DNA from 3 places in the Bradyrhizobium sp. USDA3516 genome. Region 1 is predicted to be linked to each of the others. Evidence: predicted binding sites of a transcription regulator. Region 1 holds the regulator's gene; each other region holds the start of a gene.
The links. The regulator LexA, encoded in region 1, represses DNA repair genes until DNA is damaged. The targets are predictions, from matches to a motif close to TGTTCNNNNTGTGTTCNG.
Positions count from the first base shown of each region.

Region 1 (9,566 bases):
TATGCCGCCTTCATGCAAGACCTGCGCGATGCGATCGATGCGCGCATCCGCGCTACCCTCGAAGGCGACAACCGGGCGATCGCAACGGCGCTGCTCACGGGGCGGCGCGATGCGATCACCGCGCCCGTGAACGATGCCATGTTCGTCTCGGGCCTCGGCCATGTGCTGTCGATCTCCGGCTATCACATGGCGGTCGTCGCCGGCGTCGTCTTCTTCGCGGTGCGCGCGCTGCTGGCCCTGATCCCGGGGCTGGCGGCCGGCTTTGCCATCAAGAAATGGTCGGCGGCCGCGGCGCTGGTGGCGGCCGCGTTCTACCTGTTGCTGTCGGGCGCGGAGGTCGCGACGCAAAGATCGTTCTTCATGACGGCGGTGGTGCTGATCGCCGTGATGGTCGACCGCCGCGCCATCACCTTCCGCACGCTGGCGGTGGCGGCGCTGATCGTGCTCGCGGTCGCGCCGGAGGCATTGGTGCATCCGAGCTTCCAAATGTCGTTTGCGGCAACGCTTGGGCTGGTGGCCCTGGTACAGATCGGCATGCCGAACCTGCTCGCCTCGCCCGATCATTCCGCGACGGCGCGGATCGCGCTGTGGGGCGGCCGCGAGATCGCGATGCTGTTCCTGGCCTCGCTGATCGCGGGGCTCGCGACCACGCCATACGCCGCCTTCCACTTCCATCGCGTGACCCCATACGGCGTGCTCGCCAACCTCGGCGCCATGCCGGTGGTCTCGGCGCTTGTGATGCCGGCCGGGCTGCTCGGACTGCTCGCGGCGCCCTTCGGGCTCGACGGCGTGTTCTGGTGGTTGATGGGAATCGGCATCGAGTGGATGGTCCTGGTCGCGCGCTGGGTGGCGGCCCTGCCGGGCGCGGTCGGCCGCATTCCTGCCTTCGGGATCGCGCCGCTGGTCGCGGCGAGCCTCGGGCTCATTGTTATGGGCCTGTTGCGCACGCCCTTGCGCTGGTCCGGCGCCCTCGTGCTGCTGGCAGCGATCCTCTGGGGACTGTCGGTGCGGCAGCCCGACATCCTGATTGCCGGGGATGGTGCGAGCGTCGCGGTCCGGGGCGGGGATGGGCGCCTGCATGTGATCCGCGCCGGCAAGGACAGCTTCCTGCTGAAAGAGTGGTTGGCTGCCGATGCCGATCCGCGCGATGCCGGCAACGCCTCATTGGCGAGCGGGGTGTCGTGCGACGAGTCCGGCTGCGTGGCGCCGCTCGCGGACGGACGGCTCATCGCGCTAGCGACGCGCATCGACGCGCTGGCCGATGATTGCAGCCGCGCCGCGCTGGTGGTGACGGCGCGGCCGGCGCCGTCCGATTGCGCGGCGATGGTGGTCGATCGGGCCCGTCTTGCCAGTCAGGGCGCACTGGCTCTGACGCGCAGCGGAGAGGGGTTTTCGGTGCAGGTGGTGAGGGCGAGGGGAGCAAGCCGTCCCTGGCTGCCGGCCGGCGCCGGCGAGGGGGATTTCGACGGCAGCCTCGTGCCGAAGGCGGCCGTACCCCGCAACCGGGACGCAACGCCATCGGAGGCCGACTTGCAGGCCGACGATTGACGCGGATCACAAATACCAGGCCAGCACCGCGTCAAGCCTTCCGTTGCCGATGACCGGCAGGGCCACCATTCGGCTCAGCCCGGCTGCGCGGGCTTCGGAGCCGGCGATCGAGCCGTCACTGGTGAGATCGTCGTTGAGCGCGGGCATGCCGACGGCCCAGGCGCCGCCGATGCTGCCTTCCCCCTTGGCGATGGACTGCGCCGCATAGCGTGCGGCGAGGTCGGTCTGCGCGCTGCAATCGCCGGCGCGAAAGACCAGCGCCGAACGGGCCTCGTTCGGGACCCAGATCTCGAAGCGTCGCGCAATCGGCGTTGCCTGCGCGGAGAGGAATGTCAGAACCCAGGTCTGGTCGGTGCCGGTTCGGTAGGGCACGCCGACGCCGAGATTGATCCCGACCTTGGCGGCGTCCTCCCAGCGCAGGAAGCTCTTGGCGTCGTGCAGGTCCTTGATGATCAGCGGCAGGCCCGCCTTCCAGGTGCGTCCGGGCAGGCCGAAGCCGCGCGGAAATCTGGTGTGGCGGGAGTTGAATTCGAACATGTCCGCCGTGCCGTAATAGCCATCGACGAGCCCCATCTCGTGCGAGAGATCAGGATCGTTGTGCCAGAGCTCGATCGCGCCGACATGCGCCTCGTCGTCGCCGCAGAACAGCACCAGCACGGCTTGCAGGAATTCGCCCGCGAACACCGGCACCGCCACGCCGCAGGTGAGGCCGGCCGCAGCGGCCTGATCGGTCCGCTTGAAATAGGAGTTGGCGAATTTCGTGAGGATGACGGGGTGACCACAGGCCCAGGCCTTGCCTGGAAGTCCCTCGTCGTATCCGAAGTGCAGCTCTTCGCTGACGGCCTTGAACGCGGACAGCCCTTCACCGTAGAGGCCGCCGCCGAATTCCAGCCGCATGCGCGTCCGGTCGGGTATCCAGAGTTCAACGACGCGAATAAAGGTCTTCATCGAGCGTGTCCGCCGCCTCGAACCACGACAGCATCGGTCATTTGGCTGCGGAGCGGACGTTCAAAATTCAGGCAGGACGGCCCAAACTTCGTGCGGCGACGGGCTTACCGATCGAATGTCCTGAAACACAAACCCACCGGGCTCGCCGGCCTCGGCCGGCGACGGCAATTTCAATCCCGGGCTCGGCCTTTCGGCCGATGGGCGTCAGCCGATCGGCAGGCGCGTGATCGTGGGCCGCGTGTCGGCGATGATCTGCGGCTTGTGCTCGCGCTCGGGGGCTGGCTGCGTCACCGGCAATTGCAGCACGGTCGCGCGCTGGCCTTCGACGAGCTGCGTCACCAGCACGTACTTGCCGTCGGGGAATTCGATCGCGTCATGATGGCGATCGGGAATGTGCGGGTCGATCTTGCCGAACTTGCCGACGCGGGAGTTCACGGTGCGCGTCCAGATCCAGCGGTTGTCGTAGCGGACGTTGTCGGCGAAAGCGAGCTCCGTCCCCGGCAGCAGACAGACCGCGACGGAGAGATCGGCTTCGGAAGCGAAACCGCGCGTCGAGGTGCCGCGGAAGGTTGTCGTGACGATCGTCTCGCCGACCTCGGCGGGGCGCGTCGCGACGGCATGCAGGCTGTAGTCACACATCGGGTGCTCCTCATGCTGGAATAGCGACCCGCGTCTCTTTCGAGGCGCAGGCCTCTATCAGAGTGGAAGCCTGCAACGCTCTGCTCGGTTATGGGCAAATCTGCGGCTCGCGTCCGCAGCGCGCGATCACATTATCTTTCCCGGATTCAATAGGAACAAACCTCGCGTCCTTGCATTCGGCCGGAGCTATCGGCACGGCCGGCACGACTCTGCCGGCGAAGCAGAAATGGCTGCGGGCCTGCATGGGCGGATGTCGCGCGGCGGATGTCGCGCGGGAAGAGGGCCGGACAGTCGGCGCAGAACCAGAGAAACCGTCCGGCCGGAGCGAACAAGCATCCGCTCCGATGCTGGATCGACGATGCCGATCGAAGCGCGCGAGGCGCTTGAGACTTCCCGTATCAGTACTTCCGGTAAAGCCCGATCAGCTTGCCCTGTATCTTCACGCGGTTCGGCGGAAGAATGCGGACCTCGTAGGCGGCATTGGCGGGCTCGAGCGCGATCGAGGCGCCGCGGCGGCGGAAGCGCTTGAGCGTGGCCTCCTCGTCGTCGATCAATGCCACCACGATGTCGCCGGTATTGGCAGTCTCGTTGCGCTGGATCAGCGCCATGTCGCCGTCGAGGATGCCGGCCTCGACCATCGAATCGCCGCGCACTTCGAGCGCGTAGTGCTCGCCCGAGCCGAGCATGTCCGGCGGTACGCTGATGGTGTGGCTGCGGGTCTGCAGCGCCTCGATCGGCGTGCCGGCGGCGATGCGGCCCATCACGGGCACCGCGACCGGACGCTCGCCCTCGTCCGCGGGCGGGCTGGAGCTCGCGCGCACCTTGCCGAGATTGCCCTCGATGACGCTCGGGGTGAAGCCGCGGCGATTGCCGGCGGCGGCCTGGAGCTCGGGCAGCTTGATCACCTCGATGGCACGGGCACGGTTGGGCAGGCGGCGAATGAAGCCGCGCTCCTCGAGCGCAGTGATCAGGCGATGGATGCCTGATTTCGAGCGCAGGTCGAGCGCATCCTTCATCTCGTCGAAGGACGGCGGCACGCCGCTTTCCTTCAGACGCTCGCTGATGAACCGCAGAAGCTCGTATTGTTTGCGCGTCAACATCTCGACCAAAGTCCCCCGGTTGATGTCGTTCGATTCCGACACGATGAAGTCGGCACTAGGCCGCTACATCCTCGAAACAAATCATGAACGGACACTATATGTTCGATATGTGTTCCGCAACTGCTTAATTTACGGTGAACGCGGCCAAGCTCGCGGAATGCGTGTGGCTCGCAGCTCAGGCCGGGAGCCGCAGCACCTCGCAAGGCGTGCCGGCCTCGGCCTTGGGGGCGAACGGAGCCCGCACGAGAAGTACCTGTGCCGCAGCGAGATTCGCAAGCAGGGAGGAGTCCTGATGGCTGACGGGAAGGGCGACGCGCGTGCCGTCGTCGCGCACCTCCAGCCGCGCACGCAGATAGTCCTCGCGCTGGTCGTTGGCGGCGACATCGCGGCCCAGCACGGCGCGCTCGCGCTGATGATGAATCGCTGAACGGCCCGCGAGAGCGCGAATCAAGGGCACCATGAACAGGAAGGCGCAGACATATGACGACACGGGATTGCCGGGCAGGCCGATCACGCGCATCGGGCCGAGCCTCCCGTGCATCATCGGCTTGCCGGGCCGGATCGCGATCTTCCAGAACGCCATCGCGATGCCTTCGCCCTTGAGCGCCTGCTGGACCAGATCGTGGTCACCGACCGAGGCGCCGCCGGTCGTGATCAGGATGTCGGCGCCGCCCTCGCGCGCGCGGCGGATGCCGGCGGAGGTCGCCTCCAGCGTATCGGCGGCAATTCCGAGGTCGATGGTCTCGGCGCCCTCGCTGCGGGCGAGCGCGTGCAGGGCATAGCCGTTGGAATAGACGATCTGGCCGGGACCAGGCGCGGTGCCCGGCATCACGAGCTCGTCGCCGGTGGCGAGGATCGCGACCCTCGGGCGGCGGACGACGGCGAGATGTGGATGGTTCATTCCGGCGGCGAGGGCGAGATCGCGCTCGGTGAGACGGATTCCCTTGCGCAGCAGCACGTCGCCTTCACGGAAGTCGATGCCTGCAGCGCGGATGTGCCGGCCGAAAATGGCGGCTTCCTTGATCGTGACATGCTTGCCGTCGGCAGCCGTGTCCTCCTGGATCACGACGGCATCGGCGCCGTCGGGAACGACGCCGCCGGTGAAGATCCGCACGGCTTCGCCGGGGCCGACGCGTCCCGCGAACGGCCGACCCGCCGCCACCTCGCCGACGACGGTCAGCCTGGAATCGATCGTCGCGTCGGCCGCGCGCACGGCATAGCCGTCCATCGCCGACATCGCCTCCGGTGGCTGCGTCCGCCGCGCCGCGATGTCGCCGGCGAGCACACGATGATAGGCCTCGTCGAGCGAAACCTTCTCTTCAGCCAGCGGCTCTGCGCCGGCCAGCACCGCGGCGAGCGCGTCAGAAACCGGCATCAGGGCCACGGGCGAACTCCTGCTGAGCACATCAGTCAATGGGCGGCGAGAGTTCTAGCCGAGTGCAGCCGTGAGGCAAAGCAGCACGGGGGATGATCTATCCTGCGTGATCGCGGGGTGGAGGAGGTCAGCTCAACTCCGCCGCGGCATGATGAGAAAGGCGAGATAGACCGGAACTAGGATCGCCATGGCCAGGACGACAATGACGAGCGCCACGGCCAGCATCGGTCAACGCTCCGTCGGATCGCCGGGACTGAAATCCGCGACGTCGGGCGGCTTGGGACCCTGATCCTTGTCGGGCAGCGGATCGGCCTGGGATTTCAGGTCGGCGGCCTTGCTGATCAGCTTGGCGGAGAGGTCAGAATCGGAGGTGGTTCTGGCGAATTCGAGCAGGAGAGAAGCCTGCTTGGTGAGATAGGTCTTGCCCAGCACGTCGATCAGTCCAATGTAGAAGTCCCCAACGGACTCATGAGTCCGAAAGGTGGTATTCCGTTCCCGGAACTCTGTATAAAAATGCACAAAGGGAGCGGGTTCCACATTTTCGGCAAATTTTGTTCCGGGAGTGATCGCGCTCCGGGCTGTCCGCGGCTCAGATGCCCAGCGCCTTCAATGCGTTCCCGACATCGAGCGGCGAGGTGACATGCACGGCGGTCAAGCCGCGCGCCCGTGCTCCCTCGATGTTCTCGGCGAGGTCATCGAAGAATACGATGCGCTCGGCCGGCACGCCGATCGCCGCGACGACATGGTCGAAGGCCTCGGCATCCGGCTTGCGCAGGCCGATGCTGGAGGACAGATAGAGCTCGCGGAAATGGCCGAGCAGATCGGCATATTCCTTTGAGAAATAGTCGACGTGCGGCCGATTGGTGTTGGAGAAGGCGTAGAGCGGCATCTGCTTCGCCGCGCGCGGCAGCAGCTCGGCGATATCAGGCATCTCGCCGGCGAAGATCGCGTTCCAGCCTTCCAGGAATTGCGCATCCGAGATGCCGATCCCGAGCGAGGACCGCAGCGAGGCGAAATAGTCCGCATCGCTGATCTTGCCCATCTCGTGCAACCGGTAGGCCTCGTCACGCACATAGCGCGCGATGATGGCCTCGGGCTGGCAGCCGGCATGTCCCGCCCAGCAGGCGATCGCCTTGGAAAAGTCGATGTCGAGCACCACGCGCCCGAGGTCGAACAGCAGCGCATCCGCGCTGCCGGGAGAGAGCGATGTCATTGCGTCCTTTTCACGTCAGTGTGGCGCGTCAGTAACGATAGGGCTCGTGATCGAACAGCGGGAACGCGCTGAACACGCTGGGCGCGTTGGTGGCGGTCGCCGGATGTAGGCAGGATTTGTCGATCTCGGCGAATGAGGTGGCGCCCAGAAGGCCGAGGCAGCGCAGCACCTCGTCTTCGAGCAACTCCAGCATCCGCGCGACGCCGGCTTCGCCGGCTGCCGCCAGCGCCCAGCATTGCAGCCGGCCGATGCCGACGAGGTCGGCGCCCGCCGCGATCGCCTTGACGATGTCGGTGCCGCGGCAAAAGCCGCCGTCGACCATGATCTTGGCGCGGCCCTTCACGGCGTCGACGATCTCCGGCAGCACGTGCATGGCGCCGCGGCCGTGGTCGAGCTGGCGTCCGCCATGGTTGGAGACGTAGATCCACTCGACGCCGTGATCGAGCGCGATCTGCGCATCCTCGGCGGTGGCGATGCCCTTGAGGATCAGCGGAATTTTGAAGCTGTCCTTGATCATCTTCACGGTCCGCCACTCCAGGCCCTTCTGGAAATCGCCGCCAGTGGCGCGCAGGCGGCTCTCGCGAACGTAGCGCTTGGCGATGTCACGTTCACGACGGCTGTAATGGGCGGTGTCGACGGTCAGGCAGAAGGCGGCGTAAGCGTTCTTCTCGGCCCGGCTGACGACGTCGGCGACGAAGGTATCGTCGCCGCGGACATAGAGCTGATAGAGACGCAAGGCATCGGGGGCAGCCTCGGCGGTCGCCTCGAGGCCGGGCTCGGACACCGAGCTCAGCATGTGCGCCGCGCCGAACCTGCCTGCAGCGCGCGCGACGCTCGCCGCGCCATCCGGATCGAAGATCTCGAGTGCGCCGACGGGAGCCAGCACCACCGGCAGGCGCAGCTTGCGGCCGAACTGCTCGACGCTGCCATCGACCCTGCGCACGTCGCGCAGCACGCGTGGGCGGAAGGCGATCTCGTCGAGCGCCATGCGGTTGCGCCGCATCGTGGTCTCGGTCTCGGCGGCGCCGACGATGTAGTCCCAGGCATTCTGGTTGAGGTTGACGCGCGCCTTCCGGATGAACTCGTGCAGGTTCTGGAACGGCTCGTCGCTGGCGCCGAGCTCGACGTTCCGTTCCTGCCGGATGCGGGGCGCTTCATTCATTGTTGTCCTCCCGAGAATTTGAAGTCTTGTCGCCATCGCCTATCGCGTCCGGCCCTCCAAAACCATCCTAAAATCGCATAGCTGCGAGGCGTCGGGGCCCGACCAGTGTCGTGTTGCTTCGAAACAGTTTCGGAACGTTGCCAAAAGTTTAGGCCAAGGCGAAGGGATTTCTTCGATGTATCCGCCGGCGTGGCATCCCGGCCTTGAAGAAACCGGAATGGTATTGTGAGAGGTGGGCTGGATCGCCATTTGCATGGCGTCTGCCGGCCTCAAGAGAAACGCCAAGCAAAAGGGCACCTTCATGCGGAAAACCCTGCTGTTCCCCCTGGGCGCGCTCACGGGAGCGTGCCTGACCCTTTTGATCGCCAGCCCGCAGGGCGGCGTATGGGCGGCGCGGGCGGCAGTGAGCGCGGATGATGCCTATGCCCAGCTCAATCTGTTCGGCGCCGTATTCGAGCGGGTCAAGGCCAGCTATGTCGAGAAGCCGGACAATGCCAAGCTGATCGAGGGCGCGATCACCGGCATGGTGACTTCGCTCGACCCGCATTCGCGCTATATGAACGCCAAGTCCTGGACCGAGATGCAGGAGACCACCTCCGGCGAGTTCGGCGGGCTCGGCATCGAGGTCACGATGGAGGATGGCCTCGTCAAGGTCGTCTCGCCGATCGACGACACGCCGGCTTCGAAGGCCGGCATCATGTCCGGCGACCTCATCGGCAAGATCGACGGCGAGGCCGTGCAGGGCATGACGCTCGAGCAGGCAGTGAACAAGATGAAGGGCCCGGTCGACACCAAGACCAAGCTCACCATCATCCGCAAGGGCGCGGATGCGCCGCTCGACGTTACGATCACGCGCGAGATCATCCATGTGCGCCCGGTGCGCTTCCACGTCGAGAACGGCGACATCGGCTATATCCGCATCACCTCGTTCAACGAGCAGACCACCGACGGCCTGAAGAAGGCGATCGCCTCGGTCTCCAGGCAGGTCCCGCCGGAGAAGCTTGCCGGCTACGTGGTCGATCTGCGCAACAATCCGGGCGGCCTGCTCGACCAGGCCGTGTCGGTGTCGAGCGCCTTCCTGCAGCGCGGCGAGGTCGTTTCGACCCGCGGCCGCAGTCCGGAAGAAACCCAGCGCTTCACTGCCCATGGCGGCGACCTCACCAAGGGCAAGCCGATCGTGGTGCTGATCAACGGCGGTTCGGCCTCGGCCTCGGAGATCGTTGCCGGTGCGCTGCACGACCATAAGCGCGCGACGTTGATCGGCACGCGATCGTTCGGCAAGGGCTCGGTGCAGACCATCATTCCGCTCGGCTCGAGCAACGGCGCGCTGGCGCTGACCACGGCGCGCTACTACACGCCGTCGGGCCGCTCGATCCAGGCCCAGGGCATCGCGCCCGACATCGAGATCCTCCAGGACGTGCCGCCCGAGCTGAAGGGCCGGATGGACACAATGGCGGAATCCCAAATGCGCGGACATCTGTCGGCCGGCGAGGGCGGCGAGCAGACCGGATCGCAATCCTACGTCCCGCCGGAAGCGAAGGACGACAAGGCCCTGCATGCGGCGTTCGATTTTCTCCGCGG
Region 1 is NZ_JBYGYN010000006.1:278,307-287,872, forward strand. Features, by position in the region: gene AC24YW_RS20740 (ComEC/Rec2 family competence protein) at 1-1,548, shown strand, start outside; gene AC24YW_RS20745 (GAF domain-containing protein) at 1,555-2,496, opposite strand; gene AC24YW_RS20750 (hypothetical protein) at 2,701-3,135, opposite strand; gene lexA (transcriptional repressor LexA) at 3,534-4,235, opposite strand; gene AC24YW_RS20760 (molybdopterin molybdotransferase MoeA) at 4,411-5,619, opposite strand; gene AC24YW_RS20765 (hypothetical protein) at 5,839-6,042, opposite strand; gene AC24YW_RS20770 (HAD family hydrolase) at 6,200-6,823, opposite strand; gene AC24YW_RS20775 (alpha-hydroxy acid oxidase) at 6,852-7,985, opposite strand; gene AC24YW_RS20780 (S41 family peptidase) at 8,287-9,566, shown strand, end outside.

Region 2 (9,566 bases), 110 kb from region 1:
GCCGCCGGACAGCGTGCCGGAGGAGCGGGACAGCGTCAGATAGTTGAGGCCGACGTCGAGCAGGAAGGTGAGGCGCTCGCGGATCTCTTTCAGGATACGACCCGCAATCTCGTTCTGCTGGGCGTTCAGCGCCTCCGGCACGGTCTCGAACCATGCGCCGGCGCCCTTCACGGACAGCTCCGAGATTTCGCCGATGTGCTTGCCGCCGACCTTGACGGAGAGCGCCTCGGGCTTGAGTCGAAAGCCCTTGCAGCCCTCGCAGGGGACGTCGTGGAAATACTTCGCCAGCTCTTCGCGCGCCCATTCGCTCTCGGTCTCGCGATAGCGGCGGTTGATGTTGGTGATGACGCCTTCGAACGGCTTCTTGGTGTCGTAGGAGCGCACCCCGTCCTCGTAGGAGAACTTGATCTCGTCCTCGCCCGAGCCGTAGAGGATCGCGTTCTGCGTCTTCTTCGGCAAGTCCTTCCACTTGGTGTCGAGCGTGAACTTGTAGTGCTTGCCGAGCGCGGTCAGCGTCTGCACGTAATAGGGCGATGACGACTTGGCCCAGGGCGCGATCGCGCCCTTGCGCAGCGTCAGGTCCTTCTCGGGGATGACGAGGTCCTCGTCGACATGCTGCTCGACACCGAGGCCGCCGCAGGCGGGGCAGGCGCCGTAGGGATTGTTGAAAGAGAACAGGCGCGGCTCGATCTCGGGGATGGTGAAGCCGGAGACCGGGCAGGCGAACTTTTCCGAGAACAGGATGCGCTCGGGCCCGCTCTTGTCGTGGATTTTTGCCGTTTTCTTCTTTTCCTCCGCAGGCGCAGAAGCCGCGGGCGCATCGGCGAACTCGACGACGGCGAGGCCTTCGGCGAGCTTCAGCGCGGTCTCGAAGCTCTCGGCGAGGCGCTGGCCGATGTCGGCACGCACCACGATGCGGTCGACGACCACGTCGATGTCGTGCGGAAATTTTTTGTCGAGGCTGGGCGCTTCCGCCAGCTCATGGAAGGTGCCGTCGATCTTGACGCGCTGAAAGCCCTTCTTGAGCCATTCGGCGAGCTCCTTCCTGTACTCGCCCTTGCGGCCGCGCACGACGGGGGCGAGCAGATAGAGGCGGGTGCCCTCGGGCAGCGCCAGCACGCGGTCGACCATCTGCGAGACGGTCTGGCTCTCGATCGGCAGGCCCGTGGCCGGCGAATAGGGCACGCCGACGCGAGCCCACAAGAGGCGCATGTAGTCGTAGATCTCGGTGACGGTGCCGACCGTGGAGCGCGGGTTCTTCGACGTCGTTTTCTGCTCGATCGAGATTGCCGGCGAGAGGCCGTCGATCTGGTCGACGTCGGGCTTCTGCATCATCTCCAGGAACTGGCGCGCATAGGCCGATAGCGATTCGACGTAGCGGCGCTGGCCCTCGGCATAGATGGTGTCGAAGGCGAGCGAGGATTTGCCGGAGCCGGAGAGGCCAGTGAACACCACCAGCTTGTCGCGGGGAATCTCGACGTCGATGTTCTTGAGGTTGTGCTCGCGCGCGCCGCGGATCGTAATTGCGCGCAGGCTCGAGCCCGCGTTCTGTTGTTGGCGCTTCGCCTTGATCACTTCATCCATCCGAGTTGCCCTCAAGGAAGCCCAAAGGTGCGCGATCGCGCCAACGTCAAGGCACGCATCGCCCGGAACCGGGATCGGCGCCGATGGGTATGGCAGCGAACGTAGGAAGAACGGCGGCGGATTTCCAGTGGGACTTGCGAATCGTCAACGGATTGTTGGCGTGCTGGCGGGATCTGGCAGCAGGAGCGTTCGGAACCGCTCCGGGAACGCGCAAGCCAAACCAAAAAGGCCGGCACGAGGCCGGCCTTTCGTAACGCGGGGTGCGTCAGAGACGAAGCTCAGTACTTCGCGACGACCGGGCCGCCGAAGTGATAGTTCACGCCGACCTGCACGGTGTGGAGGTCGAGGGTGCCGGTGTTGACCGGAAGGCCGATGCCGGAGAAGTAGGTCTCGCCGCCGAGGCTGCGATAGAGGTACTCGCCCTTGACCGACCACTGCGGAGCGAAGAAGGCCTCGACACCCGCACCAACGGTCCATCCCGAATGCCACTTGCTGTCGGAGATGCTTGCGATCGGGGAGCTGACGGTGATCTTGTTGTCGATCCAGGCGTAACCACCCGTGGCGTACAGCAGGACGCTCGGGGAAGCGAGCCAGCCGATGCGGCCACGCACGGTGCCCAGCGCGTCGATGCGCGAGGTGGTGGTCACGGGAAGGACGGCGCCGCCGAAGAGACCTGGGACGGTCGCCGAGGCGTTCACGTCAGCCCAAGCGCCGTCAGCTTCGATACCGAACACGACGTTGGAGGCCTGCCAGTTGTAGCCGGCGGTGCCGCCGACGAATCCGCCCTGCATGCGCGGGTCGCCAGAGCTGTTTTCCCAGGCGCCGCCGCCGACGATACCGAGGTAGAAGCCGGTCCAGTTGTACACCGCGGCGACAGGCGGGGGAGCCTTGGTGTACGGGCGAGCCGCGAGATCAGCAGCCGAAGCGGGGGCCGCAAGAGCGAACAAACAGGCCGAAGCCAACAAAACCTTTTTCATTTTCAACTTAATCCCAGTCCCAGTTTCTGTTGTTGCCTTCCGTCACGGAAGGGTATCGGACTCGACGGCCCAACTGACGTGTCTCTACACCAGCAAAGCCGCAAGTTGTGTCTCCGAAAAGCCACAACAGCCGAAAAGGTGATGGTAACTGGCTTATTTGCGTCCGGGAATCGGGGCGCAAAAAAAGAAGGGCCGGCGCTGGGGCCGGCCCTCCATTCGCTCGCAAGATCAGAGGGATATCAGTACCTCGCGACCAGCGGGCCGCCGAAGCGATAGTTCAAGCGCACCAGACCCATGTCGACGTCTTGGCGGATGCGATCGCTCCCGAAGAAACCGCCCGCAGGCGTCGTGAAGGTGATCGTGCGGTCGCCGAGGAAGATATGGTTGTACTCGACGCCGAGCGTCCAGTTCGGAGCAAATCCGAATTCCAGGCCGGCGCCAACGCTGCCGCCCCAGCGGGTCTCCCGAGCCGACGCCAGCAGCGCGCCGGCGCCCGGCGTGCCGGCCGCGGCATAGACGTCGTACTTGTCTCCGACCACGGCGCCGCCGCCCTTCACATAGAGCAGCACGTTGTTCCAGGCGTAGCCCACCTGGCCCGTGATCAGGCCAAAAGCATCGATGTGGGAGCGGTTACGACTACCAGTGACCAAAGGGGTTCCAGGGAAGAGGGTGCTGACGTTGTCACCCGAGAAGTCAGCCCAGTTGCCCTGGCCCTCGAGGCCGAACACCCAATTGGCCGACTGCCAGCGATAGCCGATCTGGCCACCGACCGTGCCGCCGGTCGCATTGTGACAGCCTTCAGCCACCAGAACGCCCGTGGCTGGCGTGACGAAGTCCCAGCACTTGCGGCTGGTGCCGCCGCCGCCGTTGATGCCGATGTAGAAGCCGCTCCAGTCGTAAACCGCCGCGACGGCCGGAGCCGGAGCCTTGGTGTAGGGACGCGCGGCCATGTCCGCCGCGCCTGCCGGAGCCGATAGCCCCAAAGCCATTGCACTGATTGCACCAAACAGAATCTTATTCATTGCAGTCTCCCCAAAGTTTCGTCCGCTTCATGAAGTCCCCGAAGCGGCTGACCAGATGCGACGCTCGTATGAATCAATTCCGAGGCAAAGGTAGCCTAAGGAAAGGGCAGAGTCCGTCTCCGGAATGCCACACTTGCCGCCCAAATGAAATGGAACAACTTACTGAATTTTAATCGGTTTTCCTCGTTCACGGGAACCCAAAAAAGTTCCATTGGAGTGCGCTCATTATTTTGGCAATGGGCCAGAATCGTTGCCCCATTGCGGCGAGGAACAAATCTGGAACAAAATGGAAGGCGATGCTATATGTGGGGATAACCCTGGCAGTGGCAGGCTGATCGGTGCGCGCAAGCGTATAGGGTCGCCCTAGCGGGCGCGGAGGAACGCGGGCAGCGGATTCGCCCTTTTGAAATTCAGTGGCATTCGGAGTGGAGAGCGGCGATGGCGGGAAGCGTCAACAAGGTCATTCTGGTTGGAAATCTCGGCAAGGATCCCGAAATCCGCCGCACCCAGGACGGGCGGCCGATCGCGAATTTGAGCATCGCGACCTCGGAGACCTGGCGCGACAAGAACACCGGCGAGCGCAAAGAGAAGACCGAGTGGCATCGCGTGGTGATCTTCTCCGAGCCGCTGTGCAAGATCGTCGAACAATATCTGAAGAAGGGCGCAAAGGTTTACGTCGAAGGCGCGCTCCAGACCCGCAAGTACACCGACCAGAGCGGCGTCGAGAAATACTCGACCGAGGTCGTGCTGCAGGGCTTCAACTCGACGCTGACGATGCTGGATGGTCGCGGAGGTGGCGGCGGAGGCGGCAGCTTCGGCGACGAGCCGGGCGGCGATTTCGGCTCCTCCGGCCCCGTCAGCAGCGCACCGCGCCGTCCCGTTGCCGCCGGCGGCGGCCGCAACAGCGACATGGATGACGATATCCCGTTCTGAGGCCAACCAGCGGGCGCTCGTCCTTTGCAGCGGTGTGCTCGCGTGCCGCGCTTGGATTTCTCGTCAATCAACGGGCAAAGCTTGATTTTCTGAGCTTGCCTCATGTTGTGCGTCAGACGGCGAGCCGCTGCCGATCGGGGGCTGCTGCATGAGTCTTGGACCGCTTCTTGCTGCTGCGCCGGCGATCCCGCTGCATGCCTTCGCCGCAATGGCTGCATTCGTCCTCGGGATTGTTCAGTTCATCGCCCCCAAAGGCACCCTTCCGCATCGGACTCTGGGCTGGGTCTGGGTGGCGCTGATGCTCGTCGTGGCGCTCAGCTCGTTTTGGATCCACGAGATCCGTCTGGTCGGTCCATGGAGCCCGATCCATCTGCTCTCGATCTTCTCTTTGGCGATGCTCGTGCTTGGGGTGATGGCTGCAAGAGCTCACAATGTTCGCCGCCACAAGATCACGATGGCCTCGATCTTCTTCGGCGCACTCGTCATTGCCGGGCTGTTCACCTTCATGCCCGGCCGGCTCATGCACGCGGCGGTTTTCGGACCTTGAGCAGGGGCGAAATTCACTCTCCGGCGCAGGAGCGCCGACCCCCAAAAGCGGTCCGGAAATAACTTCCAGTCGTGGCGGTAAGTCCATGAAAAAACGAACGGAAAAAGCGCTTCCTGAGGCCCGCCAAGGGTGGTTATCAGGGGTGCGATGCGCTATATGATTCCCAGACAAAAACTCACCGGATTCCCCCTTGGCTGACGACGACAACAAGCCCGGCGACCAGCCGGCGCAACCCTCGGACATTCGCCCCGTCTCCATCCTCGACGAGATGAAGAAGTCCTACCTCGATTACGCCATGAGCGTGATCGTATCGCGCGCGCTGCCCGATGCGCGCGACGGCCTCAAGCCGGTGCATCGCCGCATCCTGTTCTCGATGAACGAGCAGGGCTTCACGCCCGACAAGAAGCACAAGAAGTCCGCCGGTATCGTCGGTGACGTCATGGGTAAATATCACCCGCATGGCGACCAGGCGATTTATGACGCGCTGGTGCGCATGGCTCAGGACTTCTCGATGCGCGCGCTGCTGGTGGACGGGCAGGGCAATTTCGGCTCGGTCGACGGCGATCCGGCGGCGGCCATGCGCTACACCGAATCCCGCCTGACCAAGATCGCGCTGAAGCTGCTCGAGGACATCGACGGCGACACCGTCGACTTCCAGGACAATTACGACGGTTCGGAGAAGGAGCCGGTGGTCCTGCCGGCGCGGTTCCCGAACCTGCTGGTCAACGGTGCCGGCGGCATTGCCGTCGGCATGGCGACCAACATCCCGCCGCACAATCTCGGCGAGGTCATCGACGGATGCATCGCGCTGATCGACAACCCGTCGCTGACGATCGACGAACTCAACAACATCATCCCGGGCCCGGATTTCCCGACCGGCGGCATCATCCTCGGACGCCAGGGCATCCGCAGCGCCTATCATCTCGGCCGCGGCTCCATCGTGATGCGCGGCAAGGTCACGTTCGAGACCATCCGCAAGGAGCGCGAGGCGATCGTCATCACCGAGATCCCGTATCAGGTGAACAAGGCGACGATGGTCGAGCGCATCGCCGAGCTCTACAAGGAAAAGAAGATCGAGGGCATCTCGGATCTGCGGGACGAGTCCGATCGTGACGGGTATCGCGTCGTCGTCGAGCTCAAGCGCGACGCCGTGCCCGACGTCGTGCTGAACCAGCTCTACAAATTCACGCCGCTGCAGACTTCTTTCGGCGTCAACGCCGTCGCGCTGGATAGCGGCCGTCCGCAGACGATGAACCTGAAGGACATGCTGACGATCTTCGTCGGCTTCCGCGAACAGGTCGTCACGCGCCGGACCAAGTACAAGCTGCGCAAGGCGCGCGAACGGGCGCATGAGCAGGTCGGCCTCGCCATCGCCGTTGCCAATATCGACGAGATCATCAAGGTGATCCGGACCTCACCGACACCCGCCGCCGCGCGCGATACCCTGATGACGCGCGACTGGCCGGCGCGCGACGTCGAGGACATCATCACGCTGATCGACGACCCGCGCCACCGCATCAACGAGGACGGCACGATCCGCCTGTCCCTGGACCAGGCCAGGGCCATCCTCGAGCTGCGTCTGGCACGCCTCACCGCGCTCGGCCGCGACGAGATCGGCGGCGAGCTGTCGAAACTCGCCGGCGAGATCGGCGAGTATCTCGAGATCCTGCGCTCGCGCGCCCGCATCCTCGACATCATCAAGACCGAGCTTGCCGAGGTGAAGGCGGAGTTTGCCACGCCGCGCCGCACCGTGATCATGGAGCAGGAGGGCGAGGTCGAGGACGAGGACCTGATCCAGCGCGAGGACATGGTGGTCACGGTCTCGCATGCCGGCTACGTCAAGCGCGTGCCGCTGTCGGCCTATCGCGCCCAGCGCCGCGGCGGCAAGGGCCGCTCGGGCATGCAGACCCGCGACGAGGACTTCGTCAGCCGGCTCTTTGTCGCCTCGACCCATACGCCGGTGCTGTTCTTCTCCTCGCGCGGCCAAGTCTACAAGGAAAAGGTCTGGCGGCTGCCGATGGCGGCGCCGAACGCGCGCGGCAAGGCGCTGATCAACATCCTGCCGCTGGAGCAGGGCGAGCGCATCACCACCATCATGCCGCTGCCCGAAGATGAATCGACCTGGGGCCAGCTCGACGTGATGTTCGCGACCACGGGCGGCAACGTCCGCCGCAACAAGCTGTCCGACTTCGTCGACGTCCGCCGCTCCGGCATCATCGCCATGAAGCTCGACGACAACGAGGCGATCGTCGACGTGCAGATCTGCACCGAGCGCGACGACGTACTGCTGACCGCGGCCGGCGGCCAGTGCATCCGCTTCCCCGTCACCGACGTGCGCGTGTTCACCGGGCGCACCTCGATGGGCGTGCGCGGGATCGCGCTCGGCGAAGGCGACAAGGTGATTTCGCTGGCGATCCTGCGCCACGTCGACACCAGCTCGGACGAGCGTTCGGCCTATTTGAAGATGCGACGCGCGGTTGCGGGCGAGGCCGCCGCGGAAGAGGCGCCGGCCGATGCCGAGGCCGAGGAGATTTCGGGCAGCTTCCAGCTCCCGCAGGAGCGCTATGTGGAGATGTCGGCGCAGGAGCAGGTCGTGCTCACCGTCTCCGTCAACGGCTATGGCAAGCGGACCTCGTCCTACGAGTACCGCACCACCGGCCGCGGCGGCAAAGGCATCGTCGCCATGAGCGTCAACAACCGCAACGGCAACCTGGTCGCGTCGTTCCCGGTGGAGGATGCCGATCAGATCATGCTGGTGACCGACAAGGGCCAGCTGATCCGCTGCCCGGTCGAAGGCATCCGCATCGCCGGCCGCTCGACGCAAGGCGTGATCGTGTTCGATACCGCCGAGGACGAGCACGTGGTGTCGGTCGAGCACATCACCGAAGAGGCCGAGAACGGGAACGGGACGAACGGGGAGTAGGGAGGCGAATAGTGAGCAGCGTAGGCGTTGCCGCTCCATATTCGCTATTCGCCTCTGACCATTCGCCGGTCTGACAGCCCCGACTACGGCGTGCGGTCGGCGGTCACGAGGCGCGCCTCGCGGACATTGGCCTTGCTGCCGGCGCGGCGCAGGCAGGACGCCTCGAAATTCGGCCAGGCCTGCTGCGAGCAGTCACGGCCGACGGTGCGGATATCGAGCCGGTCGCTCTTGGCCAGCGGCTGCGGCACGCTGGCTTCGACGGTCGGGGCAAAGCCGGGCAGGAGGGTGAGGGCCGCGGCCATAAACGCAGAGATAGCGATCGCTGAGAGAGCTTTGATCATTGACGGTCCCCTGTGATGCTGCCGCCTACGCCCAGTAAGCGGCCCGGTGTTCGTTGGTTGGATTAGTAACCATGGCCAGTTTCCGGACGTCTTCGCCGATGCGGGAAATGGTTTCATCGCGGTGCCCCAATGTTTCGTGGGGCGCCCTCAGGACGAAACAAACCGGCCGTGGCCGACGCCGACGGGTTACTTTGCTGGAAATGACCAGGGAACCCGTCTGGCTTGCCGGGCGGGGCCGGGCGCGGTAGGAGGGAGCCATGCCGCGTATCGCCTTTTATCCCGGTTCCTTCGATCCCATCACCAACGGCCATCTGGACGTGGTCCGGCACAGCGCGGCGCTGTGCGACAGGCTCGTGGTCGCGATCGGGGTGCACCCCGGCAAGAAGCCGCTGTTCTCGACAGAAGAGCGGCTCGAGATGCTTCATGATGTCTGTGGTCCGATCGCGGCCCAGGCCGGCTGTGTGCTCGAGGCGACGACGTTTGACGATCTGTCGGTCACCGCGGCGCGCAAGCACGGCGCGACCATCATGATCCGGGGCCTGCGCGACGGCACCGACCTCGATTACGAGATGCAGCTCGCCGGCATGAACGAGGCCATGGCTGCCGAGGTGCATACGGTCTTCCTGCCGGCCTCTCCCATGGTCCGCCCGATCACCGCCACTTTGGTGCGCCAGATCGCCGGCATGGGCGGAGACGTCTCGGCCTTCGTCCCGCCGCAGGTCGCGGCCCAGCTCAAGGCCAAATTCGCCGGATAACGGCGCTTCCTCTTCTCTCTGATCCGGAGTTGTCATGATCCGAATTTTCGCAGTTCTTGCCGCGCTTCTGTTCGCGGTGCCGGCGGTGGCGCAGCAATTGCCGGCAAATCTCGACAAGGCAAACGCCATCGTCATCGACAGCACCAAGGGCCGCATCGTCATCAAGCTCAGGACCGACATCGCGCCGCAGCATGCCGAACGCATCAAGCAGCTCGCGCGCGAGGGCTTCTACAACAACGTGCCGTTCCACCGCGTCATGGACGGCTTCATGGCGCAGACCGGCGACGGCCAGAACGGCAACGGCACCGGCGGCTCGAAATACCCGAACCTGAAGCAGGAATTCTCCAAGGTGCATTTTGCCCGCGGCATCGTCGGCATGGCCCGGCGCGGCGACAGCGTCGACAGCGCCAACTCGCAGTTCTTCATCATGTTCGCCGACGGCGGCAGCCTCGACGGCCAGTACACCGTGATCGGCGAGGTGGTG
Region 2 is NZ_JBYGYN010000006.1:392,469-402,034, forward strand. Features, by position in the region: gene uvrA (excinuclease ABC subunit UvrA) at 1-1,584, opposite strand, end outside; gene AC24YW_RS21285 (outer membrane protein) at 1,863-2,561, opposite strand; gene AC24YW_RS21290 (outer membrane protein) at 2,801-3,583, opposite strand; gene AC24YW_RS21295 (single-stranded DNA-binding protein) at 4,022-4,516, shown strand; gene AC24YW_RS21300 (DUF2306 domain-containing protein) at 4,665-5,063, shown strand; gene gyrA (DNA gyrase subunit A) at 5,254-7,986, shown strand; gene AC24YW_RS21310 (hypothetical protein) at 8,070-8,327, opposite strand; gene coaD (pantetheine-phosphate adenylyltransferase) at 8,585-9,082, shown strand; gene AC24YW_RS21320 (peptidylprolyl isomerase) at 9,117-9,566, shown strand, end outside.
Region 2: AC24YW_RS21295 (single-stranded DNA-binding protein) is a predicted target of LexA. The motif match lies at 3,850-3,867, and genes of this name have one in related genera.

Region 3 (9,566 bases), on a different contig from region 1:
AGGTACGATCGCAGGTTGCGTGCGGCAGCGAGCCCCGCCGGATCGTTGAAGATGCGCCGGTTGCGGCTGTTGGCCGTGTTCCAGGCGACGTCGCCCGGCCGCTGCGGATGCGAATAGATCTTGTTGTGCACCGGCAAGAAGCCGTTGCGGTCGACCATGGCGCAGAACGCCATCCGCGATTCCCGCGCCAGAAAGGCTTCCTGGAACGGCGGCAGGGCGCGATCGGCCCAGTCGAGATATTTGGTGCGGTATTGCTGCGGATTGGTGCCGGCGATTTCCACGTAGTCGGTGTCGAAGAGGTCGTCGAGCTTGACCTCGCCGCGCGCAACCGCCTGCTCGAATATCTGCGTCAGCGCATTGCCCGCCTCCATGGCGCGGGTGACGAACTCGGTGTTCTCCTCATGGATCGACCAGAGCTTGTCCTCGATCTTCTCGCTGAGTGCGGCGGTGGCGCCGACGAATTGCGCGCGGGCGCCGGCCTTGGATTGCTCGACCACGCGCAGGCGGCAGGCGCCGATGTCCTCCAAGCTGCCTTCGATCGTCGCTTGCGGTGCGAGCCGGCTGGCATCCGCGCCGCCGATCAGCACGCCCTCCATCGCGATTTCATAGATCGGCATCACGCCGCGCGCGGTCTCGAATTTGAGGTGGCAGGGCAGCCGCTCGGTCTTGCGGCGGTCGTCGTGCTCGCTCTGGCGCAGCAGCACCGCGCAGCGCGATTTCAGCTTCTGGGCGAAAGTGGTGACGGCCTTGCCGGCGCTGGCGACGCTCTCGCCATGGGACTCGGCCGCTTTGGTCGCCGCGTCGATCTCGGCCGCGCTCTCGCCGACCGAGATGATGAACTCCGAGGCGCTGGCGGCATTGCCGGAGACCTCGCTGGTCGTGGCATTCTGCTCGGCGACCGCGCCGTTGACGGTGTCGAACACCGGGCGGATCGCTTCGATCGCCTGCGAGATGCGGTGCACGGCGTCCGCCGAGCCGGCGGCGTCGCGCTGCAGCGCGTCGATCTTCTTCGTGATTTCCTCGGTCGCACTCTGGGTCTGCACCGCGAGCGCCTTGACCTCGGTGGCGACGACGGCAAAGCCTTTTCCCGCGGCGCCCGCGCGCGCGGCCTCGATGGTCGAGTTGAGCGCGAGCAGCGTGGTCTGCCGCGCGATCTGCGCGATCAGATTGACGACGTTGCCGATGGCGGCGGAGGATTCGCGCAGGCGATCGACATTGGCGCGGGCTTCCTGCGCGGCGGCGCTGGCGTCGTCGGCGAGCTTGCCGGCCTCGCGGACCTGTGCGCCGATCCCTTGCGCCGACTGGGTGAACTTGTCAGCGGCATGGGCGAAGGTGGAGGCGGTGGATTGCGCCGCATTGGTCCGGCCGGTCAGGGCGTCGGTGCGGTCGCGAATGGCGGCGAGGGTCGCCGCGGTCGCCTCGGCGCCGCCGGCCACCGAATTGGCGGCGCGCTCGAGCTGGCGGATCATGGCGCCGAGCTCGAGTTCCAGCAATTCCAGGATTTCCCGGGCCGAATCACTTTCGGCGGTCGGGGCGGGTGCGGCAGGGGCCGCCAGCTGCGCAGCCTCCGGGGCTGCCGCAGGCGCGGCCGTGTCCGGCAGACGCTTCCGAAATAGTCCGAAGGCCATCGGGTCTCTCTTGTCGGGGGACGGTCGGGCGCTATTTTCGCAGTCCGGAATGAAATCAGGGTTAACAGTGCCCGACATTGAGGCATGGGCAACTACGCTGCTACCTCCGGACCGGGGGAGCCCCTTTCATTCCGGTGGGTTGGCGGCCTATAAGGCCGCGCATCCCTCGCTCACCCTTGGCTGACGACCACAAGAGACCCCGCATGGCCGGACATTCCCAATTCAAGAACATCATGCACCGCAAGGGGCGGCAGGATGCCCAGAAGTCGAAGCTGTTCGGCAAGCTGGCGCGTGAAATCACCGTCGCCGCCAAGCTGGGCACCCCTGACCCCGCCATGAACCCGCGCCTGCGTGCCGCCGTGATCGCGGCGCGACAGGAGAACATGCCGAAGGACAATATCGAGCGCGCCATCAAGAAGGCGCTCGGCAGCGACGGCGAGAACTATGACGAGATCCGCTACGAGGGGTACGGCCCGGGCGGCGTCGCCGTCATCGTCGAGGCGTTGACCGACAACCGCAACCGCGCCGCCTCCGACATCCGCTCCTTCTTCACCAAGTCCGGCGGCAATCTCGGCGAAACCGGCTCGGTCTCCTTCATGTTCGACCGCACCGGCATCATCGAATATGACCGCAGCGTCGCCTCCGACGACGCCGTGCTGGACGCCGCCATCGAGGCCGGCGCCGACGATGTGGTCTCGGGCGAGAACGGTCACGAGATCTACGCCTCGACCGAAAGCTATCGCGATGTCGCCAAGGCGCTGGAAGCCAAGTTCGGCGAGCCGCGCAAGGCCGCGCTGATCTGGAAGCCGCAGAACACGGTTGCGGTCGACGACGAGACCGGCGAGAAGCTGCTCAAGCTGATGGACCTGCTCAACGAGCACGACGACGTGCAGCAGGTCTATGCCAATTTCGAGGTGTCGGACGCGCTAATGGCGAAGATGGGCGGGTAGGGCTCGCGTGTCCCGGACGCGGCGCAGCGCGAAGCGGTGCGACGCAGAGCCGGGACCCACAGCGCCGTGCGCGCTGGAGGCAACATGGGCCCCCGTTCAGCAGGCGCATCACTTCGTGCTGCGCCGCGCCCGGGGCACGTGACCCCCACTTCCCCTGTTACTTCCGTTCTGTTTCTGTTTCCCCCGTCGCGGCCAGCCGCTATCACTGGCGCATGACTGCGCTCCCGATTCGTGGCCCCGTTCGCATCATCGGCATCGACCCCGGCCTGCGCCGCACCGGCTGGGGCGTGATCGAGGCCGAGGGCAATCGCCTGGGCTACGTCGCCTGCGGCTCGGTGGAACCGCCCGACGATCTGCCGCTGGCGAGCCGGCTGCTCGCGATCCATGAAGGGCTCGCGGCCGTTTTGTCCGATCACCGGCCGGTGGAAGCGGCGGTCGAGCAGACCTTCGTCAACAAGGACGGCGTTGCGACGCTGAAGCTTGGCCAGGCCCGCGGCGTCGCCATGCTGGCGCCCGCAATGTTCGGCATCTTTGTCGCAGAATACGCGCCGAACCAGGTCAAGAAGACGGTGGTCGGCGCCGGTCACGCCGACAAGCAACAGATCGCGATGATGCTGAAGATCCTGCTGCCGAAAGCCGAGCCGCCGTCCGCGGACGCCGCCGACGCGCTCGCCATCGCCATCACCCACGCCCATCACCGCCAGAGTACCGCTCTCAGGCTGAAGGTGGTGGGGATATGATCGGCAAGCTCAAGGGCTTGATCGATTCCTACGGCGAGGACTTCGTCATCCTCGACGTCGGCGGCGTCGGCTACCAGGTGCACTGCTCCTCGCGCACCTTGCAGCATCTGCCCTCGCCCGGCGAAGCCGCCGTGCTGTCGATCGAGACCTATGTCCGCGAGGACCAGATCAAGCTGTTCGGCTTCCGCACCGACCAGGAGCGCGAATGGTTTCGCCTGCTCCAGACCGTGCAGGGCGTCGGCGCCAAGGTGGCGCTCGCCGTGCTCGGCACGCTCTCGCCGGCCGATCTCGCCAATGCGATTGCGCTGCGCGACAAGGCCGCGGTGGCGCGCACGCCCGGCGTCGGCCCGAAGGTTGCCGAGCGCATCGTCACCGAATTGAAGGACAAGGCGCCGGCCTTTGCCAATGTCGATCCTGCGGTCGTGCATCTCGCCGGCGCCGTCGACGACGAGCGCGCGCCGCGCCCGGTCGCGGATGCGATCTCGGCGCTGGTCAATCTCGGCTACGGCCAGCCGCAGGCCGCCGCGGCGATTGCGTCGGCGTCGCGTAGCGCCGGTGAGGGCGCCGAGACGGCACAGCTGATTCGGCTGGGCCTCAAGGAGCTCGCGAAGTGAATTCCGATCAAGCCCTCGATCGCCCGGAGGGTCCAAAGCTCCCGAACCTTCAGCATGCGGTCTATTTCTTTGGTGTCGTGTTCGCCGGGACAGTGCTAATCGGCGTTCTTGCCACGGCTGCATTCTCGGCGTCGGGGTGTCTGCTGAGCCACGTCATCCGGTGTTTCTCGATCTCGCGCGATACGGCGGGTGTTGCGCTCCTTGGTTTCAAAATGTGGTCCTTGCCGGGCCTGATCGCCGGTGTTCTTGTCGCTGCGATCATACGATTTCGCGGCCACATAACATGGTGGAACGTCTTGCTGGTCGCTCCAGCCTCGTACCTCGTTCTCGCTTTGGTATTTATCGGACAGGTCGATCAATACATATGGCCTGAACTCCTGCTACAAAGCGTCGTGTTGTTTGTTCTTGTGCAGCTGTCCCTGTTCGTGGGCAGAATGGCCTACAGAGCCCGAGCATGACCACTCCTCCCCGCATGGTCTCGCCCGAGCGCCGCAGCGATGATGTCGGCGACACCGCGCTGCGGCCGCAATCGCTGTCCGACTTCGTCGGCCAGCAGCAGGCGCGCAAGAATCTCTCGATCTTCATCGAGGCGGCGCGCAAGCGCGGCGAGGCGCTGGATCACGTGCTGTTCGTCGGTCCCCCCGGCCTCGGCAAGACCACGCTGGCGCAGATCGTGGCGAAAGAGCTCGGCGTCGGCTTCCGCGCCACCTCGGGTCCCGTCATCGCCAAGGCCGGCGATCTCGCGGCGCTGCTGACCAATCTCGAAGAGCGCGACGTGCTCTTCATTGATGAGATCCATCGCCTCAGCCCGGCGGTGGAGGAGGTGCTCTATCCGGCGATGGAGGACTTTCAGCTTGACCTCATCATCGGCGAGGGACCGGCAGCGCGCTCGGTGAAGATCGAGCTGTCGAAATTCACCCTGGTCGGCGCCACCACGCGCGCCGGCCTTCTCACCAATCCCTTGCGCGACCGCTTCGGCATTCCGGTGCGGCTGAACTTCTATACGATCGAGGAATTGGAGAGCATCGTCAGCCGCGGCGCGCGCGTGCTCAACGTCGGCATGAGCGCGGACGGCGCCAACGAGATCGCGCGCCGCGCCCGCGGCACGCCGCGCATCGCCGGCCGCCTGCTCCGCCGCGTGCGCGATTTCGCCTCCGCGGCCGACGCCGACAGGATCGACCGCAAGATCGCCGACCACGCGCTGAGCGCGCTCGAGGTCGATGCGGCCGGCCTGGACGCCATGGACCGCCGCTACCTCACGACGATCGCGCTCAACTATGGCGGCGGCCCGGTCGGCGTCGAGACCATGGCTGCGGCCTTGTCGGAGCCGCGCGATGCCATCGAGGACATCATCGAGCCCTATCTGATCCAGTGCGGCTATCTGCAGCGCACGCCGCGCGGCCGCCTGCTGACCTCGCATGCGTTCCGCCATCTCGGCCTCGCCGAACCCTCGCGCGATGCGGCGGCCCAGTTCGGCCTGTTCGGCACGGATGACAGCGACGAGTGATCTGCTGAACCGCGCCGTTTCGGCTTTTGATGAATTTCCGTTAACCTCGTGCAGACGATCTGCACGAACGCACCCCATTTCTGCTCCAATCGGATATCATCAAAGACGCGGCATCATCATTGGGCTTCCATGATCACGCGCCGTCATCTCATCCGTTCCATCGGCGGTCTGTCCGCCCTCGGCGTCTCGACCGCAGCCTACGGCGTCGGCGTGGAGCCGATGCTGCGCCTTCGCGTCACGCGCTATCATCCGATGCCGCGGCAGTGGCCGGCGGATTTTCCGCTGAAGATTGCCGCCATCGCTGACATCCATGCCTGTGATCCCTGGATGCCGCTGGAGCGCATCGAGGACATCGTCGACCGGACCAACGCGCTCAACGCCGATCTCATCGTGCTGCTCGGCGACTATGTCGCCGGCCTTCACCATGTCACGCGCTTCATTCCGTCGAGCGAATGGGCAAGGGTGCTGGGGCGCCTGAAGGCGCCGCTCGGCGTCCATGCCGTCATGGGCAATCACGATTATTGGGACGACAGGACCGTGCAGCGGGCCGGGCACGGGCCGACCATCGCACATCGGGCGCTGGAGGCGGCCGGCATTCCCGTCTACGAGAACGATGCTGTGCGCCTCACCAAGGACGGCCGCCCGTTCTGGCTTGCCGGCCTCGGCGATCAGCTTGCCTTTCTGCCGGCGCGGCGGTTCCGGAACGTGGTGCGCTTCGGTGCCGATGATCTCAACGCCACGCTGGCGAAGATCACTGACGATGCGCCGGTCATCCTGCTCGCGCACGAGCCCAACATTGCGCCGCTCGTGCCCGCGCGCGTTGCGCTGCAATTGTCCGGCCATACCCATGGCGGCCAGGTCCGCCTGCTCGGCTGGTCGCCGGCCGTCGCGCCCAGGAACGGCCTGCGGCTCGCCTATGGCCACTTCCGCCTGAAATGCGATCTCATCGTCTCTGGTGGGCTCGGCTGCAGCATCATGCCGCTCCGCTTCGGGGTGCCGCCGGAGATCGTCGAGGTGACGCTGGGGCGAGAGCCTTTGGTGGCGTAACCTATGCTTGCGCGGCCGGCCATTTTTGCGCAGAACGGGCCAGCTACCGACCAGCGAAGAGGCTCGCGACGTGACAGCTCATCTCGACGGCGAGATCCGCGACGGCCGCCACCACATGCAGGTCCGGGTCTACTACGAGGACACGGACTTTTCCGGCATCGTCTATCACGCCAATTACCTGCGCTACATGGAGCGCGGGCGCACCAATCATCTCAGGCTGATGGGTGCCGAGCAGCAGGTGCTGTTCGAGCAGACCGAGACGGAAGGCGCCGGCTTTGCCTTCGTGGTGCGTTCGATGCATCTGGACTTCCTGAAGCCCGCGCGGATGGATGACGTGCTCGACGTCGTAACCTGGCCGGTCGCGGTGAAAGGGGCGTCCATCATGCTGGCGCAGGAGGTGCGGCGCGGTGACGACGTGCTGGTGAAAGCCGAGGTCCGCGTCGCCTTCATCAGCGGCGGCCGCGCCCAGCCTATCCCGAAATCGATCCGCCAATTGATGAAGGCCGATCTGGTTTCGTGATCGTTCGATAGCGGATGGCCTATCGACTCCGCCAGTTGCGACGATACATTCGCAGCCCCGACCAACCGATGAGGCCATCATGTCGCGCCCGCCGCTTCCGCCCTTCACCCGAGAAACAGCTGCGCAAAAGGCGCGCATGGCCGAGGACGCCTGGAATTCACGCGATCCGGTGCGGGTCTCGCTCGCCTATACCGAGGACAGCCGCTGGCGCAACCGTTCGGAAGTGTTTCAGGGCCGCGAGGCCATCGTCGCCTTCCTCACCCGCAAATGGGAGAAGGAGCAGGATTACCGCCTGATCAAGGATCTCTGGGCCTTCGACGGCAACCGCATCGCGGTGCGCTTCCAGTACGAATGGCACGATGGTAGCGGCCAGTGGTATCGTTCCTACGGCAACGAGCAATGGGAATTCGACGAGCACGGCCTGATGAAACGCCGCGAGGCCTCGATCAACGACATCGCCATCGCGGAGAAGGACCGCCGGTTTCACTGGGCGGCGCCCGGGCCAAGGCCTGCCGATGTGCCGGGGCTGGGAAGCGAGCCGTTCTGAACCACTTCCTCTCCCTCTCCCCGTTCTTCCGGGGAGAGAGTTGGGGTGAGGGGCTGTCTCAGCAGTTTCAGTGATAGCTGGGCTCGCGGAGAGTCCCCCTCACCCGGATTGCATCTTCGATGCAATCCGACCTCTCCCCGCAAGCGGGGCGAGGTGAGCTCACCGCTTCGTCAGAAACCGCGCAATCGCCCCGCCCAGCTTCGCGTTGTCCATCGGCTCCGCCAGTGACGCCCTCGCCGTGGCCACAACATCCTCCGGCACTTTCCCTTCGCGCAGCTCGCAGCACACTTGCGCAAACCCGACATCGAATTCCGGATGCGGCTGCACGGTCAGCGTCGCGCCGTTGGCGTAGAGCAGGCCGGCATGCGGGGTGAAGTCGGAGGAGAGGATCGTCAGCGCGTCGTTCGGTGGCTCGATCACCTGGTCCTGATGCGAGGCGGCGATCGCGACCGCTTCGCCGTCGACGACGCCGTTCTCCGGCAGCACCTGATAGACATGCCGGCCGATGCCCCAGCCCTGCTCCGATTTGCGCACGGTGCCGCCGAGCGCCTGCGCGATCAGCTGGTGGCCGAAGCAGACACCGACCATCGGCGTCTTGTTGGCGTAAGCGGTCCGCACGAAATCTTCCAGCGGTGCGATCCAGTCGAGCCCGTCATAGACGCCGGCCGCCGCGCCGGTGATCAGGACGGCCTCGAGCTTGCTCGGATCGGGAAGCGCATTGCCATTGGGGATGCTGACCACCTCGATCGTCGCGGCCGGCTCCTCGGCGCGGATCATGCGCGCGAACATGTCCGGAAATGAACCGTGGCGCTCGCGGTATTTTTGCGGCACCTCTCCGGTCTCGATGATGGTGATGCGTGCCATGGGCTCCCGGTGAAAAGGTTGCGAAGCTCAGCCGCTTTCTGCCCCATGTTGCTGGTGCGGCGCTGTGCGCTCGAGCAGAGCGCTCTCCTTGCGGATCTCATTCAGAAAGGCCTTGGCCAGACGCGACAGCGGCTCGGCTTCCGACCATAGCATATAGGCGATCGCCTGCGTCGTCGGCGTGAACGGTCGGACGACGAGGCCGCTGCCGCCGTTCTGCCGCGGCGAGAAGGGATCGACCACCGCGGCGCCGACGCCGGCCGCGGCCAGCACGCAGGCCGTGTTGCAGTAGCGCACCTCGACCGTCGGCCGAAACGGTGCGCCGGCGCGGGCAAAGCTGTCGCGCACGGCTTCGCCGAGGCGCGTGCCGCGTTCGAGCCCGATGAAGGGCAGGCCGGAGAGATCGGCGGCCGAGATCACCGGTCGTTCCGCGAGCGGATGCTGCGGCGGCAGCACGCACACCATCTCGCCGGTGTGCACCACCTCGTGCGCGATCCCTGGATGATGCGTCAGTCCGAGCGCGAAGCCGAGCTCGGCGACGCGGCTCAGCACACCCTCGATGATGCCCTCATAGCGCCGTACGTCGAAGAACACGCGCGTCTCCGGTCGCCGGCGCAGGAAGCCCGACAGCGCGGACGGAATGATGCTGTAGGCGAGCGGCGGCGTCGCCACGAGGGCGAGATGCCCGGAGCGGTTCTCGCGCAGATCGCGCACGCGGTTCTCGAGCTTGGCGTGCAGCGCAAAGATCGCCTCGCTCTCCTTGTACAGCGCCATCGCTTCGGCGGTTGGAAACAGCCGGTTGTTGACGCGCTCGAACAGCGCAAAGCCCGCCTGCGCCTCCATCGTCTTCAGCGCGTTGCTGACCGCCGGCTGCGACAGCGCCAGCTCGTCCGCCGCCGCCACCGTGGTGCGGTGGCGGATCACGGCGCGCAGGATCTCGAGCTGACGCAGGTTCATATCACTGCCGATTATAGTCGGGGCCAAATCATCATAGCAACGCGAATTGATTTTGCAGCAGTGCTTGCCCGTAATGGCAGCGGATTTGCACGTCGCATCAAAGGGTTCGTTCGCCCATTGAGGCAGCACTGCGCACAGATTGGAGGCAATCTTGGTTCGTGTCCTTCGCGCCGCCGCCGCTCAGATGGGCCCGAC
Region 3 is NZ_JBYGYN010000002.1:157,896-167,461, reverse strand. Features, by position in the region: gene AC24YW_RS06700 (methyl-accepting chemotaxis protein) at 1-1,628, opposite strand, end outside; gene AC24YW_RS06695 (YebC/PmpR family DNA-binding transcriptional regulator) at 1,832-2,578, shown strand; gene ruvC (crossover junction endodeoxyribonuclease RuvC) at 2,791-3,318, shown strand; gene ruvA (Holliday junction branch migration protein RuvA) at 3,315-3,932, shown strand; gene AC24YW_RS06680 (hypothetical protein) at 3,929-4,390, shown strand; gene ruvB (Holliday junction branch migration DNA helicase RuvB) at 4,387-5,439, shown strand; gene AC24YW_RS06670 (metallophosphoesterase) at 5,569-6,486, shown strand; gene ybgC (tol-pal system-associated acyl-CoA thioesterase) at 6,557-7,006, shown strand; gene AC24YW_RS06660 (nuclear transport factor 2 family protein) at 7,086-7,553, shown strand; gene AC24YW_RS06655 (type 1 glutamine amidotransferase) at 7,713-8,417, opposite strand; gene AC24YW_RS06650 (LysR family transcriptional regulator) at 8,445-9,371, opposite strand; gene AC24YW_RS06645 (N-carbamoyl-D-amino-acid hydrolase) at 9,523-9,566, shown strand, end outside.
Region 3: ruvC (crossover junction endodeoxyribonuclease RuvC) is a predicted target of LexA. The motif match lies at 2,743-2,760, and genes of this name have one in related genera.